DNA from 4 places in the Pseudocitrobacter corydidari genome. Region 3 is predicted to be linked to each of the others. Evidence: predicted binding sites of a transcription regulator. Region 3 holds the regulator's gene; each other region holds the start of a gene.
The links. The regulator PurR, encoded in region 3, represses purine synthesis genes. The targets are predictions, from matches to a motif close to CANGCAAACGTTTGCNTG.
Positions count from the first base shown of each region.

Region 1: a site for PurR is predicted at 1,792-1,809, ahead of pyrC (dihydroorotase). Genes of this name have one in related genera too.
Region 2: a site for PurR is predicted at 1,306-1,323, ahead of gcvT (glycine cleavage system aminomethyltransferase GcvT). Genes of this name have one in related genera too.
Region 4: a site for PurR is predicted at 2,365-2,382, ahead of glyA (serine hydroxymethyltransferase). Genes of this name have one in related genera too.

Region 1 is NZ_CP087880.1:1,791,090-1,794,436, forward strand. Features, by position in the region: gene mdtH (multidrug efflux MFS transporter MdtH) at 1-995, shown strand, start outside; gene G163CM_RS08315 (lipoprotein) at 1,167-1,727, shown strand; gene pyrC (dihydroorotase) at 1,874-2,920, shown strand; gene dinI (DNA damage-inducible protein I) at 2,992-3,237, shown strand.
Region 2 is NZ_CP087880.1:4,745,776-4,749,122, reverse strand. Features, by position in the region: gene gcvH (glycine cleavage system protein GcvH) at 1-109, opposite strand, end outside; gene gcvT (glycine cleavage system aminomethyltransferase GcvT) at 136-1,230, opposite strand; gene ubiI (FAD-dependent 2-octaprenylphenol hydroxylase) at 1,639-2,841, opposite strand; gene ubiH (2-octaprenyl-6-methoxyphenyl hydroxylase) at 2,851-3,347, opposite strand, start outside.
Region 3 is NZ_CP087880.1:1,140,593-1,143,939, forward strand. Features, by position in the region: gene punR (DNA-binding transcriptional activator PunR) at 1-890, shown strand, start outside; gene purR (HTH-type transcriptional repressor PurR) at 887-1,912, opposite strand; gene cydH (cytochrome bd-I oxidase subunit CydH) at 2,207-2,296, shown strand; gene G163CM_RS05310 (MFS transporter) at 2,395-3,347, shown strand, end outside.
Region 4 is NZ_CP087880.1:128,109-131,455, forward strand. Features, by position in the region: gene glrR (two-component system response regulator GlrR) at 1-478, shown strand, start outside; gene glnB (nitrogen regulatory protein P-II) at 546-884, shown strand; gene hmpA (NO-inducible flavohemoprotein) at 982-2,172, opposite strand; gene glyA (serine hydroxymethyltransferase) at 2,488-3,347, shown strand, end outside.

The DNA of each region.
Region 1 (3,347 bases), 650 kb from region 3:
GCTTTGGCGCCAAACCGATGATTGTGACCGGCATGCTGATGCGCGCGTGCGGTTTTGCCATTATGGCGGTCGCGCACGAGCCGTGGGTGCTGTGGCTCTCTTGTTTGCTTTCCGGGCTCGGCGGTACGCTGTTCGATCCGCCGCGTTCCGCACTGGTGGTGAAGCTGGTGCGTCCGGCGCATCGTGGCCGTTTTTTCTCATTATTGATGATGCAGGACAGCGCCGGAGCGGTCATCGGCGCGCTGATGGGCAGTTGGCTGCTGCAATATGACTTCCGTCTGGTGTGCAGCGCGGGTGCGGTACTGTTCATTCTGTGCGCTATCTTTAACGCCTGCTATCTTCCGGCGTGGAAACTTTCTACCGTGAGAACGCCAGTACGCGAAGGGCTTGCGCAGGTGCTGCGTGACAAGCGTTTTGTCACCTACGTGTTAACCCTCACCGGGTACTACATGCTGGCGGTACAGGTGATGCTGATGCTGCCAATCATGGTGAACGATATTGCGGGCTCACCTTCTGCCGTCAAATGGATGTACGCCATCGAAGCGGCGCTTTCACTGACCCTGCTCTACCCTATCGCACGATGGAGCGAAAAACGTTTTCGCCTTGAGCAGCGCCTGATGGCAGGTCTGCTGATCATGACGGTTTCCATGTTGCCGATTGGTCTGGCAACCTCGCTACAGCAGTTATTCACGCTGATTTGTACGTTCTACATCGGTTCGATTATTGCGGAGCCGGCGCGTGAAACGCTGAGCGCACATCTGGCAAATGCCCGCGCACGCGGCAGCTATATGGGCTTCAGCCGTCTGGGTCTGGCCTTTGGCGGCGCACTCGGCTACACCGGTGGCGGCTGGCTATTTGACAGCGGGAAAGCGCTAAATCAGCCGGAACTGCCGTGGGCGATGCTGGGGCTTATCGGCATCATCACGTTTGTCGCCTTATGGTGGCAGTTCAGTCCAAAACGCGCCGCCTCCGGTATGCTTGAACCCCGTCATTAACTCTTTTATTGCGCATCATTGCTGGCCTGCAAATCACGCAGGCCATCAGTAAAATCTCATCCTAAGAAAGAAGAGATGGCACTTTCAGTATTTTCCGCTGTCATAATCACGACTGAAAGCGCAAGCTGCCTGTGGACAGGATTACAGCACAGCATCATATTGAGGAACTTCATGAAGAAATTTTTTGTCATTGCCGCACTGATCGTTGGCGGCCTGGTGGCGGGTTGTAATCAACTGACGCAATACACAGTGAGTGAACAGGAAATTAATCAGGCACTGCAAAAGCACAATAATTTCTCGAAAGATATTGGCCTGCCCGGCGTGGCCGACGCGCACATCGTGCTGAATAATCTCACCAGCGCCATTGGCCGTGAAGAGCCGAATAAAGTCACCCTCACCGGTGACGCTAAACTGGATTTAAACTCGCTGTTTGGCAGTCAGAAAGCGACCATTGACCTGAAACTGAAAGCGTTACCGGTCTTCAACAAAGAGAAAGGTGCGATTTTCCTGCAAGAGATGGAAGTCGTCGATGCCAAAGTGACGCCGGAGAAAATGCAATCGGTGGTGCAAACTTTGGTGCCTTATCTGAACCAGTCACTGCGCAATTACTTTAATCAGCAACCGGCTTACGTGCTGAAAGAAGATGCCAGCAAAGGCGAAGCGCTGGCTAAAAAATATGCGAAAGGCATTGAGGTAAAACCAGGACAAATTATCATCCCGTTTACTGATTAACATCGTAAAAAAGACGCCCGGCGGATATTTTCGTCGGGCGTCTTTTTTTGCAGAAAGGAGTGCAAAGGAAAACGTTTACGTTTATCCTTAGTGCCCGGCAAAAAACAGCCCTAATGACTGATTTCCCACCAGGCCGGAGCACACCCATGACCGCATTACCGCAAGTTCTGAAAATTCGCCGCCCAGACGACTGGCATATCCATCTGCGTGATGGTGAGATGCTGAAAACCGTCGTGCCTTATACCAGCGAGCTCTATGGTCGTGCGATCATCATGCCAAATCTGGTACCGCCTATCACCACCGTGGAAGCGGCTATCAGTTACCGCCAGCGCATTCTGGACGCCGTTCCGGCTGGCCACGATTTTACTCCGCTGATGACCTGTTACCTCACCGACTCTCTCGATCCGAATGAAGTGGAGCGCGGTTTTCAGGAAGGCGTATTTACGGCAGCTAAGCTTTATCCGGCAAACGCAACGACCAACTCCAGCCACGGCGTCACCAGTATTGATGCCATCATGCCGGTGCTGGAGCGGATGGAAAAACTCGGAATGCCGCTGCTGGTTCACGGTGAAGTCACTCACGCCGACATCGATATTTTTGACCGCGAAGCACGCTTTATCGAGACGGTTATGGAGCCGTTGCGCCAACGTCTGCCAGGGCTGAAAGTGGTGTTTGAACACATCACCACCAAAGATGCCGCAGATTATGTGCGTGAGGGTAATGAACTGCTGGCGGCGACCATCACCCCGCAACATCTGATGTTCAACCGCAACCACATGCTGGTTGGCGGCGTGCGCCCGCATCTTTACTGCCTGCCGATCCTCAAACGTAATATCCACCAGCAGGCGCTGCGCGAACTGGTTGCCAGCGGCTTCGAGCGCGCATTCCTCGGGACTGACTCCGCGCCGCATGCGCGTCATCGCAAAGAAGCCAGCTGCGGCTGTGCAGGCTGCTTTAATGCGCCCACCGCGCTGGGTAGCTATGCCACCGTCTTTGAAGAGATGAACGCGCTACAGCACTTCGAAGCCTTCACCTCGCTAAATGGCCCACGTTTTTACGGCCTGCCGGTGAATGAATCGACCGTTGAGCTGGTACGTGAAGAGAGCCAGGTGGTTGAGAGCATTGCTCTTTCTGACGATACCCTGATCCCCTTCCTCGCCGGCGAAACCGTACGCTGGACGGTAAAAAAATAAATCGCACGCTCCCTGTTGTAAGTTTTTCGCTTTAACTGTATAAACATACAGTACACATACAGGGGGCAACCATGCGCATTGAAGTGACTATTGCTAAAACCACAACCCTCCCCGCTGGCGCGCTTGACGCTCTGGCGGGTGAACTCTCCCGACGAATTAACAATCAGTTTCCGGATAGCGGCGGCACCGTTTCGGTGCGCTACGCATCGGCAAATAACCTTTCGGTTATCGGTGGCATTAAAGAAGACAAAGACCGGATCAGCGACATTCTCCAGGAGACCTGGGAAAGCGCGGATGACTGGTTTATAACCGATTAATTTGCTCCCTCATTGTGTTCTTTGCCGGGTCGCCCCGGCTTTTTTATTTCTCGCCGCCCCGCTTCTTTTTGACCTTATTCTGATTCCATTAATAAAATCCCAGCCATAAT
Region 2 (3,347 bases), 1.4 Mb from region 3:
GTAATTCCTGCGCGTGTTCGGTGATGCCCACGGTGTAAGAGCCATCAGCTTCTTTACGCAGCCATTCGTGTTCTTTGCTGTATTTCAGTTCTGCGGGTACGTTGCTCATCAAAAAATCTCCAGAAAAGGGGGGAATTACGCGACGGCTTTGCCGTTACGCACAAAAACAGGTTTGGTGACTTTTACCGGCATTTCACGGTTACGAATCTGCACGATGGCCGTCTCGCCAATGCCTTCTGGCACGCGTGCCAGCGCGATACTGTGACCGAGCGTCGGGGAGAATGTCCCGCTGGTGATCACGCCTTCCAGCGCGTTGCCGTGAGCGTCGGTGAAACGCACCGGCAGTTCGCCACGCAGCACGCCTTTTTCGGTCATCACCAGGCCAACCAGTTGCTCGGTGCCTTTTTCACGCTGCATCTCCAGCGCTTCACGACCGATAAAGTCGCGGTCGGCAGGCTCCCAGGCAATGGTCCAGCCCATGTTGGCCGCCAGCGGAGAGATACCTTCATCCATCTCCTGGCCGTATAAATTCATCCCGGCTTCCAGACGCAGCGTATCGCGCGCGCCCAGACCACACGGTTTTACACCCGCTTCAACCAACGCGCGCCAAAAATCGGCGGCTTTTTCGCGCGGCATCGCAATTTCGTATCCTGCTTCACCGGTATAGCCAGTGGTGGCCACAAACAAATCGCCCGTCTGTACGCCAAAGAACGGCTTCATGCCTTCAACGGCTTGACGCTGTTCATCGCTAAACAGGGTTTCGGCTTTTGCTTTGGCATTTGGCCCCTGCACCGCAATCAGCGACAGGTCATCACGAACGGTGATTTCAATGGCGAAAGGTTCAGCGTGTTGGGTGATCCAGGAGAGGTCTTTTTCGCGGGTGGCGGAGTTTACAACGAGGCGGAAATAATCTTCGGTGAGGTAGTAGACGATAAGGTCGTCAATCACGCCGCCCGAGGCATTTAGCATGCCGCTATAAAGCGCTTTGCCGGGTTTCGTCAGTTTGGCAACGTCGTTTGCCAGCAGATAGCGCAGAAACTCGCGGGTGCGGCTGCCGTGCAGGTCGACGATGGTCATGTGCGACACATCAAACATCCCGGCATCAGTGCGCACCGCGTGGTGCTCGTCAATTTGCGAGCCGTAATGCAGCGGCATCATCCAGCCGTGGAAATCCACCATGCGTGCGCCGCACTGAACGTGTTGATCATACAAAGGCGTTTGTTGTGCCATCTTGTCCTCGTTGAGTAAGCAAAGCCAACCACTTTCCATTTCAAAAACCCGGCGTCGACACCGCGAACAGGCCCCGACGCAAACGTTCTCTTTTGCCTGAACTTACCACCGAAATCGGCGGTAAACCATAAGCAAAGACGGGTCATCAGATTAGCTTATGGTCAAAATCAGCCCAAAAGCTTACAGAGTTATTCGCTATAAAAATGCGAATAACACCACATATAATTAACATTCATGCGCGAGCATTTAGCATAAAACCATATTTAGTGCGGAAAACGAGGCGTGTTTTTCGTTATCTCAAAAACGCTGAATTAGAAAAACTAATGCGAAAAAAGGCGTGAAATTAGAATATTTCAAACGAGAGGAACGTTCTCCCGGCAGAGCGCCGGGAGAAGAAGTGTGACGCAGTTAACGAAGCCACTCCGGGAGGTCATTCAGACCCATGGCCTGACGAATCAGTTGCGGTTTAATACCGGGCAGGGTATCCGCCAGTTTCAGGCCGATATCGCGCAGCAGTTTTTTCGCCGGGTTCTCCCCGGCGAAAAGCTCGCGGAACCCCTGCATACCGGCCAGCATCATCGCGGCGCTGTGTTTACGGCTGCGCTCATAGCGGCGCAGATAGAAATGCTGTCCGATATCTTTACCCTGCGCGTGCAGACGACGCACTTCATCAATCAGTTCCGCCGCATCCATAAAGCCCAGGTTAACGCCCTGCCCCGCCAGCGGATGAATGGTATGCGCTGCATCGCCAACTAACGCCAGACGGTGCGCGGCGAACTGACGCGCGTAACGCCCGGTCAGCGGATAAACCTGACGCTCGCTCTCAAGCGTACACAAACCGAGACGATTGTCGAAAGCGATGTTGAGCGCTTTGGTAAAAGTAGGCTCATCGGCCTGCTGCATCCGTTCAGCTTCCTGCGGCGACAGCGACCAGACAATTGAGCAAAGATGTGGGTCAGAAAGCGGCAGAAAAGCCAGAATGCCTTCGCCATGGAAGGCCTGACGGGCGATGGCATCATGCGGTTCCTCGGTGCGAATGGTCGCCACCAGCGCGTGATGTTTATAATCCCAGAAGGTTAACGGGATATCCGCTTTATTACGCAGCCAGGAGTTTGCGCCATCGGCCCCCACCACCAGACGCGCCGTTAGCATTGCGCCATCTTTCAGCGTCAGAAACGCGTCGTTCTCGCCCCAGGCAACCTGCTGAAGCTCAGCGGGAGCGATTAACGTAATATCCTGACAACGCTGTGCTTTTTCCCACAACGCATTGTGGATCACCGCGTTCTCAACGATATGGCCGAGATGACCGTAACCCAGGCTTTTATCATCAAAGGCGATGCGCCCGAAGCTGTCTTTATCCCACACTTCCATGCCGTGATAGCGGCTGGCGCGATGGGCAAGAATCGCGGACCATACATCCAGCTTTGTGAGTAATTTTTCGCTGCCGGCATTGATTGCCGACACGCGCAACGCCGGGGGCGCATCCGCAGCCAGCGGCTGGGGCAACGCTTGTTCCAGCACCGCGACGCGCAGCCCGCTGCCCTGTAAACCACAGGCAACCGCCAGGCCCACCATTCCACCGCCAACGATAGCGACATCTACACTCTGCACATTGACTCCTTAACGGGCTACCCAGCCCAGCGTACGCTGCGCCAGCACATCGCGTGCCGGGGTAAATAATTCCATCGCCATTAAACCGACATTGCGCCCGACAACCAGCGGGGCCCAACGGTTGGCAAACAGATGCACTAAACCATCGGTCACGCCGATAGTGGCGGCTTTATCGTCCGCGCGCTGACGTTGATAACGACACAGCAGCCCATAGCTGCCGATGTCCTGACCCGCGTTATGCGCCTGCGCCAGCAGTTCCGCCAGCGACATGACATCGCGCAGGCCAAGGTTGAAGCCCTGCCCGGCAATCGGATGCAGCGTCTGTGCGGCATTGCCAACAAGCGCCAGACGGTGTGATACCGCCCGCATCGCCGTGGTGAGAGACAACGGGTACGCACTACGTGCGCCAGCCTGCGTGATGCGCCCCAGGCGCCAGCCAAACGCCTGCTGAAGCTCATTGCAAAAACGTTCGTCCGACCAGCCCATCACCTCATCACGATTCTCCA
Region 3 (3,347 bases):
GTAACGGAAGCTTTAGCGGCGCGGCAAATGAGCTGCACCGGGTGCCTTCTGCAATCAGCTATACGGTGCGACAACTGGAAGAGTGGCTGGCGGTTCCGCTGTTCGAACGGCGCCACCGGGATGTGGAATTAACCCCTGCCGGGGCGTGGTTTTTAAAGGAGGGGCGGTCTGTTATCAAAAAAATGCAGATCACCCGTCAGCAGTGTCAGCAAATTGCCAATGGCTGGAGAGGGCAGTTGGCTATCGCGGTGGACAATATTGTAAAACCAGAGCGCACCCGACAAATGATTGTCGATTTTTATCGCCACTTCAGTGACGTAGAGCTGCTGGCGTATCAGGAGGTATTTAACGGCGTGTGGGATGCCCTGGCCGATGGGCGAGTGGAGTTAGCGATTGGCGCGACGCGCGCCATCCCTGTTGGGGGGCGATATGCGTTCCGCGACATGGGTATGCTGAGCTGGCAGTGCGTGGTGGCCAGCACGCATCCGCTAGCACAGATGACAGGGCCGCTGAGTGATGACGTGTTGCGCAACTGGCCGTCGCTGGTGCGCGAAGATACGTCACGGTCGTTACCGAAACGTACCACCTGGTTGCTGGATAATCAGAAAAGGGTCGTGGTGCCCGACTGGGAATCGTCAGAAACCTGCTTATCCGCAGGATTATGCGTTGGCATGGTGCCAGAGCATTTTGCGCGACCGAAGATAGATAAAGGCGAATGGGTTGCCCTGGAGCTGGAAAACCCGTTTCCCGATGCGGCCTGTTGCCTGACCTGGCAGCAAAACGACAGTTCACCGGCGCTAAGCTGGTTATTAGAGTATCTGGGAGACAGTGAAACGCTGAACAGCGAATGGCTGCGAACGCCCGAATTGAGCGTTCGCTGTGGCGATTAACGGCGATAGTCGCGGAACGGGCCGTCGGCCACGGAGCGGCGTTCAATCAGGCGCGGGTGCACCTCGATGGACTGCGACTCTTCGCGTTTGCTGACAATTCGGTCCATCAGCATATTGAAGGCGGTTTCTCCGAGGGAATCCTTCGGCTGGTGGATAGTGGTCAGCGCCGGGGTGAAGAAACGTGAGTTGCGCACGTTGTCATAACCAATCAGGGAGATATCCTGCGGCACGCGCAGTCCCATTTCGTCTGCGGCGCACAACGCACCCATCGCCATGATATCGCCACCGCAGAAGATAGCGGTAGGGCGCGGATTCTGGGACAGAATTTGCTGCATCGCACGATAGCCGGATTCCGGTTCGAAATCGCCCTGCACGATCCAGTTTTCCGGCACCTTGATCATCATCTCGTCCATGGCTTTCATAAAGCCAGCCAGACGACCTGCACCGGTGTTGCGCTCCAGCGGACCTGGGATCACGCCAATTTCGCGATGCCCACGTTCTACCAGATAGCGACCAGCCATGTAGCCGCCTTCGAAGGCGTTATCGATAACCGAGTCGGTAAAGTCAGCTTTCGCTTCGCCCCAGTCCATAACCACCATCGGAATATGGCGGTACTCTTCCAGCATTTGCAGCAGCGGTTCCGGGTATTCGGAACACATCACCAGCAGGCCGTCCACGCGTTTCTGCGCCATCATGGAGAGATACGCGCGCTGTTTTTCAAGGTTGTTCCACGCATTACCGAGGATCAGGGTATAGCCTTTCTGGAAGCAGTTCTTCTCAACGGCTTCAATAATTTCTGCAAAGTAGGCAGCTTCACTGCTGGTCGCCAACAAACCAATGGACTTGGTGTGATTGACCTTCAGGCTACGGGCCACGGCGCTGGGAGAGTAGTGCAATTCTTTGATTGCCGCCCATACCGCTTCACGCGTCTCTTCGGCGACAAAACGCGTCTTGTTAATCACATGTGATACAGTTGTAGTGGAAACGTTTGCGCGCTTCGCTACATCTTTAATAGTTGCCATTCCATCTCACTCCAGACCCGGGCCTGCCCCTGATCGATTCAATACGAAAACGTTTGCCTTCACTCACCCTGGCGCAATGTTATGAATTGCGGTTCGCCGGGAAAACGACACAGGACGACAGGAGGGGGTCAATGGCCGATACACTTTTTAATAAGCGTCGAATTTTGTCTTATCTTTGCCAAAAGTGGAAGCGCAAAATCGGTTATTGCGTGAAATCCGGGAAGATTTTTGCGAATAAGTGTGCAAAAATGACATAGCTCACTTTTGGTGTGGGGATAATAAGGAGAAAAATTGATGAGTACCGAACTGAAGATGTCAATTACCACAACGGTTATTACGCTGGCGCTGATCGTCGCGGCCGCGCTGACCGCCGTCCTGCATTAACCCATCCTAAAGGGAGAGACGGCTCTCCCTCTCTTCGATTGTTATCAATTCAGCAAAAATATTTTGCTAATTTGTTCACTTCTGTTTTTTTGTGATTGATGTCATGCTTTTGCAATCTGTTGTCACGCCGCTCTGCGTTTGCGGCAAACCGGAGTCAAAGCATGAAAGTGAATTATCCCTTACTGGCGTTAGCCGTAGGCGCATTCGGGATCGGTACCACCGAATTTTCGCCGATGGGGCTATTACCCGTTATTGCCAAAGGGGTTGATGTCTCGATTCCTGCCGCAGGTATGTTGATCAGCGCCTACGCTGTAGGTGTCATGGTTGGCGCGCCGCTGATGACGCTGCTGCTCTCACACCGCGCACGCCGCAATGCCTTAATTTTCCTGATGGCGATTTTTACCCTGGGTAACGTCCTTTCTGCTATCGCCCCGGATTACACCACGCTGATGCTGTCGCGCATTATAACCAGCCTCAACCACGGCGCGTTCTTTGGCCTGGGGTCGGTGGTTGCCGCAAGCGTGGTGCCAAAACATAAACAAGCCAGCGCGGTAGCAACCATGTTTATGGGGTTAACCATCGCCAATATCGGCGGCGTTCCGGCGGCCACGTGGCTTGGAGAGACCATCGGCTGGCGCATGTCGTTCCTGGCGACGGCTGGGCTTGGCGTGATTGCCATTATCGGCCTGTGGTTATCCCTGCCGAAAGGCGGGGCGGGCGAGAAACCGGACGTGAAACGTGAACTGTCGGTGCTGGTACGCCCGCAGGTATTGTCTGCGTTGCTCACGACCGTGCTGGGTGCCGGGGCGATGTTCACGCTCTATACCTACATTTCACCGGTGCTGCACACTATCACGCATGCGACGCCTGCCTTTATCACCTTAATGCTGGTACTGATTGGCGTGGGCTTCTCAATCGGTAACTATCTTGGCGGTAAATTTGCTGACCGTTCGGTCAGCGGCACCCTGAAAGGTTTTCTGCTGCTGTTGATGTTGATTATGCTGGCGATCCCGTTCCTGGCGCGTACGGAAATCGGCGCGGCATTCAGTAT
Region 4 (3,347 bases), 1.0 Mb from region 3:
CGGCGAGTTTCGTGAAGATCTTTTCTATCGCCTTAACGTGGTAAACCTCAAAATTCCGACGCTTGCCGAGCGCACGGAAGACATTCCGCTGCTGGCAAACCATTTGCTGCGCCAGTCCGCCGACCGACACAAGCCGTTCGTGCGCGCGTTCTCTACCGATGCCATGAAGCGCCTGATGGCCGCCAACTGGCCGGGCAACGTGCGCCAGTTGGTGAACGTTATTGAACAGTGCGTGGCGCTGACGTCGTCGCCGGTGATCAGCGATGCGTTGGTCGAGCAGGCGCTGGAAGGTGAGAACACCGCGCTGCCAACCTTTGTCGAAGCGCGTAACCAGTTTGAACTCAACTACCTGCGCAAGCTGCTGCAAATTACCAAAGGCAATGTGACGCATGCGGCGAGAATGGCGGGGCGCAACCGCACGGAGTTTTATAAGCTGCTCTCACGCCACGAACTGGACGCAAATGATTTTAAAGAGTAGCACCGTACTTTTGCGTGATTTATGATACGGTGAGCAACCGGTTACGCGACTGAAAAACAGGAACACCATGAAAAAAATTGATGCGATTATTAAACCCTTCAAACTGGATGATGTACGTGAAGCGCTGGCGGAAGTCGGTATTACCGGGATGACGGTAACAGAAGTAAAAGGCTTTGGTCGTCAGAAAGGCCACACCGAGCTCTATCGCGGTGCGGAATACATGGTGGACTTCCTGCCGAAAGTCAAAATTGAAATCGTGGTCAGCGACGATATCGTTGATACCTGCGTGGATACTATTATCCGCACGGCGCAGACCGGCAAAATCGGCGACGGCAAAATCTTCGTCTTTGACGTGGCGCGCGTGATCCGTATTCGTACGGGTGAAGAGGACGACGCGGCGATTTAACGCCGCGTGTGTCTTGCCGGATGGCGGCGTTGCCTTATCCGGCCTACGTACTTCTTACCCCGTAGGCCTGATAAGCGAAGCGCCATCAGGCACGTTTTTACAGCACCTTATGCGGCCCGAAGCACTCGTAATGAATACTTTCCGGCTTCACGCCCAGCTCAACCAACTGCTTCGCGGCAAACTGCATAAAGCCGACCGGGCCACAGAGATAAAACTGCATCGCCGGGTCGCTGAACGCACCTTCCATCGCACTTAAATCCATCAATCCTTCGCTGTCAAACGCGGCCGCCTGACGATCTGCCTCGGTCGGTTGGCGATACCAGGTGTGCGCGGTAAAGCGCGGCAGGCTGGAACCCAGCGTTTTCACTTCGTCGGCAAAGGCATGCACATCGCCATTTTCCGCCGCGTGGAACCAGTTCACCTGGGCGGTATGGCTGGATTTCGCCAGCGTATCGAGCATTGCCAGCATTGGCGTCTGACCGACACCGGCGGAAATCAGCGTCACCGGGGTGTTGTTTTCTACGGACATAAAGAAATCGCCCGCAGGTGCCGCCAGATGCACCACATCGCCGACATTCGCGGAATTATGCAGCCAGCTTGATACCTGACCGCCGTCTTCACGTTTCACCGCAATACGGTAGCCTTTGCCATCCGCTTTACGGGTAAGGGAGTACTGACGAATCTCCTGATGCGGGAAGCCTTCCGGTTTCAGCCACACGGCCAGATACTGGCCCGGCAGATAATCAGCGACCGCGCCGCCGTCCACCGGCTCAAATTCAAAGCTGGTGATGAGCGCGCTGCGCGGCGTTTTTGCCACGATGCGGAACGGACGGGTGCCTTCCCAGCCGCCGGTTTTGTTGGCGTTCTGCTGGTAGATTTCCGCTTCACGATTGATAAACACCCCCGCCAGTACGCCGTAGGCTTTACCCCATGCGTCCAGCACTTCCTGACCCGGGCTGAACATTTCGTCCAGCGTCGCCAGCAGGTGCGCGCCCACGATGTTGTACTGCTCAGGTTTAATCTGGAAGCTGGTGTGTTTCTGGGCGATTTTCTCAACCGCAGGCAGCAGGGCCGGCAGGTTTTCAATATTGCTGGCGTAGGCGGCAATGGCGTTGAACAGCGCTTCACGCTGGTCGCCGTTGCGCTGGTTGCTCATATTGAAAATCTCTTTCAGTTCCGGGTTGTGGGTAAACATCCGGTCGTAAAAGTGGGCGGTGAGTTTAGGGCCGGTTTCAACCAGCAGGGGAATGGTGGCTTTGACGGTAGCAATGGTTTGAGCATCAAGCATGGCAGGCTTCCTTTTTACGATTATCTATTGTTGTATCTTGAATGCATCTTATAAAAATAACCCTGCTTTGTAAATGGTTCTTTGTAACAATGCATCTTGTTGGTTACAACGTGAAGAATTTGCATCACAAACCTGAAAAGATATCCGTTGAAATTTGGCGAGCCTTTATTCCTCAATCCCTTGTGTGACGTGAAGGAAAACGTTTGCGTAAAATCGTTTGTCAAGACCTGTTATCGCAGAACTAATCAGTTATACTGTTGGCCGTTGTCCATCAGGGCTTAAAAAATTTACTGTTAGCTGAGTCAGGAGATGCGGATGTTAAAGCGTGAAATGAACATTGCCGATTATGATGCCGAACTGTGGCAGGCTATGGAGCAGGAAAAAGTACGTCAGGAAGAGCACATCGAACTGATCGCCTCCGAAAACTACACCAGCCCGCGCGTTATGCAGGCACAGGGTTCTCAGCTGACCAACAAATATGCTGAAGGTTATCCGGGCAAACGCTACTACGGCGGTTGCGAGTACGTGGATATCGTTGAGCAACTGGCTATCGACCGCGCGAAAGAGCTGTTTGGCGCAGACTATGCTAACGTTCAGCCGCACTCCGGTTCACAGGCTAACTTCGCGGTCTACACCGCGCTGCTGCAGCCGGGCGATACCGTTCTGGGTATGAACCTGGCGCAGGGCGGTCACCTGACTCACGGCTCCCCGGTAAACTTCTCCGGCAAACTGTACAACATCATCCCTTACGGTATTGATGAGTCCGGTAAAATTGACTACGAAGACATGGCTAAGCAGGCTAAAGAGCACAAACCGAAGATGATCATCGGTGGCTTCTCCGCTTACTCCGGTATCGTTGACTGGGCAAAAATGCGTGAAATCGCTGACAGCATCGGCGCATACCTGTTTGTCGATATGGCCCACGTTGCGGGTCTGATTGCCGCAGGCGTTTATCCGAACCCGGTTCCGCACGCACACGTAGTGACCACCACCACCCACAAAACCCTGGCGGGTCCGCGCGGCGGCCTGATTCTGGCGAAAGGCGGTGACGAAGAGCTGTACAAAAAACTGAACTCCGCTGTCTTCCCAAATGCGCAGGGCGGCCCGCTGATGCACGTGATTGCCGGTAAAGCGGTAGCACTGAAAGAAGCGATGGAGCCTGAGTTCAAAGTTTA